Regions from separate parts of the Pantoea sp. KPR_PJ genome, predicted to be linked through region 2. Evidence: predicted binding sites of a transcription regulator. Region 2 holds the regulator's gene; the other holds the start of a gene.
The links. The regulator PurR, encoded in region 2, represses purine synthesis genes. The targets are predictions, from matches to a motif close to CANGCAAACGTTTGCNTG.
Positions count from the first base shown of each region.

Region 1 (2,206 bases), on a different contig from region 2:
GTTTGCTGGCGGGCAACGCGCAGCTGGGGATGTTGCTGCTGCAAACGATGATCGAGGCGCGTAAAGCGGCGTTGCTGCTGCGCCAGATAATAATCCATCGCCATCTCCAGCCGCTGTTGCTGTGACAGCAGCTGTCGCAGTAGTTCCGTCTGGTTTCTGCTTACCATCTCAGCCGCAGCAGAGGGAGTGGGGGCGCGCAGGTCAGCGACAAAGTCGGCGATAGTCACGTCGGTTTCATGACCCACGGCGCTCACCACGGGAATGCGGCTGGCAAAAATCGCCCGCGCCACGCGCTCTTCGTTAAAGCTCCATAAATCTTCCAGCGAGCCGCCGCCGCGTCCGACAATCAGGACATCACATTCTGCACGCTGATTTGCCAGCGTAATGGCGCGCACAATGGCGTCCGGCGCATCCACACCCTGAACCGGCGTGGGATAGACAACAACGGGTAGCGAGGGGTCACGGCGGTGCAGCACGCGCAGCACATCGTGCAGCGCTGCGCCCGTTGCCGAGGTAATCACGCCCACCTGTCTTGCAGGCTCAGGCAGCGGCTGTTTGTGCTGCTGGTCAAACAGGCCTTCACTGGCCAGCTTTGCTTTCAGCAGCTCAAACTGCTGTTGCAGCGCGCCTTCACCAGCGGGATGCATGCTTTCGATAAGCAGCTGATAGTCGCCGCGCGGTTCATAGAGGGTAATGGTGGCACGCACCAGAATTTGCTGGCCATGCTGAGGACGAAACGTCACCCGCCGGTTGCTGTTACGGAACATGGCGCAGCGCACCTGAGCACCATCATCTTTCAGGGTGAAGTACCAGTGGCCGGAAGCGGGCTGAGAAAAATTAGAGATCTCCGCGCTCAGCCACACCGAGCCCATCTCATTTTCCAGCAGCTGACGCACCGTCGTATTCAGGCGGCTAACGGTAAAAATATTGGCGTTCGGAGGTAGCGACATGTGATGGAGATCAAATAATAAATCAGAGGGTTAATTAACCGATACTACATGCCTGGCAATGAGGATCAAGACTTTTTCTCAAATAAAGCTGGAGGCAAACGATTACGGCCTGTATAATGCCGCGGCAATATTTTATCTGTTCTCATTCACCTCCAGGTTGAGATATTGCCATGCTAAGAATCGCTAAAGAAGCCCTTACTTTCGACGACGTTCTGCTCGTTCCTGCTCACTCCACCGTTCTGCCTAACACGGCCGATCTCAGCACGCAGCTGACCAAAAATATCCGCCTCAATATCCCAATGCTCTCTGCTGCGATGGATACCGTGACCGAAGCGGGTCTGGCTATTGCGCTGGCGCAGGAAGGCGGACTGGGCTTTATTCATAAAAACATGTCAATTGAGCGCCAGGCAGAAGAAGTTCGTAAGGTGAAGAAGCATGAAAGTGGCGTGGTAACGGAGCCGCAAACCGTCCTGCCGACTACCACGCTGGCTGAAGTTAAAGCCCTGACCGAACGCAACGGCTTTGCCGGTTATCCGGTCGTCAACGAAAGCAATGAGCTGGTCGGTATCATTACCGGTCGCGACGTGCGCTTTGTAACCGATCTGACCCAGCCGGTCACGGCAGTGATGACGCCGAAAGAGCGTCTGGTGACGGTGAAAGAGGGTGAAGCACGCGATGTGGTTCTGCAAAGAATGCACGAAAAACGCGTGGAAAAAGCGCTGGTGGTTGATGACAGCTTCCATCTGCTCGGCATGATCACCGTAAAAGACTTCCAGAAAGCTGAACGTAAACCGAATGCCTGTAAAGATGCGCAGGGTCGTCTGCGTGTGGGTGCCGCAGTGGGTGCCGGTGCAGGTAACGAAGAACGCGTTGACGCGCTGGTGGCTGCCGGTGTTGACGTGCTGCTGATCGACTCTTCGCACGGCCATTCTGAAGGGGTGCTGCAACGCATCCGTGAAACCCGTGCCAAATACCCGGACCTGGATATTATTGGCGGCAACGTCGCGACGGGTGCAGGCGCGCTGGCGCTGGCAGACGCGGGCGTAAGCGCGGTGAAAGTGGGTATCGGCCCGGGCTCTATCTGTACCACCCGCATCGTGACTGGCGTTGGCGTGCCGCAGATTACTGCCGTTTCTGACGCGGTTGAAGCGCTGGAAGGTACGGGCATTCCGGTGATTGCCGATGGCGGTATCCGTTTCTCTGGTGATATCGCTAAAGCGATTGCTGCGGGTGCCGCTGCCGTCATGGTTGGCTCA
Region 1 covers NZ_JABMIK010000002.1:682,872-685,077, reverse strand. The annotation lists gene xseA (exodeoxyribonuclease VII large subunit) at 1-950, opposite strand, end outside; gene guaB (IMP dehydrogenase) at 1,121-2,206, shown strand, end outside.
Region 1: a site for PurR is predicted at 1,042-1,059, ahead of guaB (IMP dehydrogenase). Genes of this name have one in related genera too.

Region 2 (2,206 bases):
CCGATATGGAGTTGCATATCAGCTATGAGGTCTTTAACGGCGTCTGGGACGCGCTGGCCGACGGGCGGGTAGACGTCGCTATTGGCGCAACCCAGGCCATACCGGTTGGCGGTCGCTTTGCCTTTCGCGATATGGGGGCGCTGAACTGGCGCTGCGTGGTTGCGCGTCACCATCCGCTGACACAGCAGTCCCGGCTGGATGATGATGTGCTGCGCGCCTGGCCATCGCTGGTGCTGGAGGATACCTCACGCGCGCTGCCGCGCCGTATGACCTGGACGCTGGATAACCAGCGGCGCCTGGTAGTGCCTGACTGGCAGGCGGGGCTGGTTTGCGTGCTGGATGGGCTATGCGTAGCGATGATGCCGGGGCACCTTGCACGTCCTCTGCTGGACAGGGGTGAACTGGCAGAGCTCACGCTGCCGGTCACTTTTCCCGATAGCCATTGCTGCGTGAGCTGGTCAGAAGAGCGGGCATCACCCGCGCTCAGCTGGCTACTGAGCTATCTGGGCGATGCGCAAACGCTAAATCAGGAGTGGTTAAGCGAAGATTAACGGCGATAGTCGCGGAACGGACCGTCAGCTACAGAGCGACGTTCAATCAGCGCCGGATGCACTTCGATGGTCTGTGACTCTTCACGTTTACTGGTAATACGGTCCAGCAACATCTCCAGCGCCTTCTCACCGAGCTGGGCTTTGGGCTGGTGTACCGTGGTCAGGGCGGGCGTGAAGTAGCGTGCGTTACGTACGTTGTCATAACCGATCACCGAAATGTCCTGCGGCACGCGCAGCCCCATCTCATCGGCCGCGCAGATCGCACCCATCGCCATAATATCGCCTCCGCAGAATATTGCTGTCGGACGCTGTTTCTGCTGCAGGATCTGCTGCATCGCCTGGTAGCCCGATTCAGGCTCAAAGTCGCCCTGCACGATCCATTCAGAACGCACGGCGATGCCAGCCTCCTCCAGTGCTTTGAGAAAACCGGCGTGGCGACCGCCGCCGGTATTGCGCTCCAGCTGGCCGGGGATAGCGCCGATATCGCGATGGCCGCGCTCGATCAAATAGCGACCTGCCAGATAGCCACCCTGGAAAGCATTATCCAGTACGGTATCGGTAAAATCACCGCGCGATTCGCCCCAGTCCATCACGACCATGGGGATGTTGCGGTTCTCTTCCAGCATTTTTAGCAGGTCTTCCGGATATTCAGAGCACATCACCAGCAGGCCATCAACACGTTTTTGCGCCATCATCGACAGGTAGGCGCGCTGCTTTTGTAAATCGTTATGCGCATTGCCGAGGATAAGGGTATAGCCACGTTCAAAGCAGTGGTGCTCAACCGCTTCAATGATCTCAGCAAAATAGGGCGCCTCGCTTGAGGTTGCCAGCAGACCCAGCGTTTTGGTGTGGTTGACTTTCAGGCTGCGCGCTACGGCGCTGGGCGAATAGTGCAGTTCCTGAATTGCCTGCCAGACGGCATTGCGCGTCTCTTCCGCAACAAAACGCGTTTTGTTAATTACGTGAGAAACGGTCGTCGTTGAGACACCGGCGCGCTTTGCGACATCTTTGATTGTTGCCATTAAAAAGAAACTCCAGAACCTGTCAGTAAGCTACTGATAAGCATAATGTTAAACGTTTGCGTCCGCTAAGGTTATTTTCTGTTAATTTGCTGCATTTCTTGACGGAAAAGTCATTACCTGGCAGGAAAAAAACAGGGGCTGTTGCGTGCGGACTAAACTGCGGTTGCGCCAGTTGCGCAACAAAGGCGGGGATTCTAGCAAGGCTTGCGAGATAACACGAGATTTTTACCGCCAGCTATGGGAAAATTGCGCAAGACCATAATAACTGTGTGGGTAAGGAGGGGGGAAATGAGTACCGATTTAAAACTGGCATTGATGACCACTGGTGCGGCGCTGCTGATGATTGTGACGTTCAGCCTCACCGCCATCCTGCATTAAAGTGGCACAAAAAAAACCGGGATATCCCGGTTTTTTTATCTCAGCGTATGGTCTTTGGCGTCATCATGCGGCGTGCGCCGATATAATGGCGCTGCCAGTAATCCTCTGAAAGCGCGCTGATTTGAATATCTTTTCCAGTGCGCGGCGACTGAATAAATTTACCGTTGCCGAGATAGACGCCTACATGATCGGCGGTGCCGCGTCCGTTAATGCGGAAAAAGACCAGATCGCCTTTCTCCAGCGATTCGCGCTTGA
Region 2 covers NZ_JABMIK010000001.1:940,452-942,657, forward strand. The annotation lists gene punR (DNA-binding transcriptional activator PunR) at 1-551, shown strand, start outside; gene purR (HTH-type transcriptional repressor PurR) at 548-1,573, opposite strand; gene HP564_RS04500 (YnhF family membrane protein) at 1,862-1,951, shown strand; gene HP564_RS04505 (C40 family peptidase) at 1,992-2,206, opposite strand, start outside.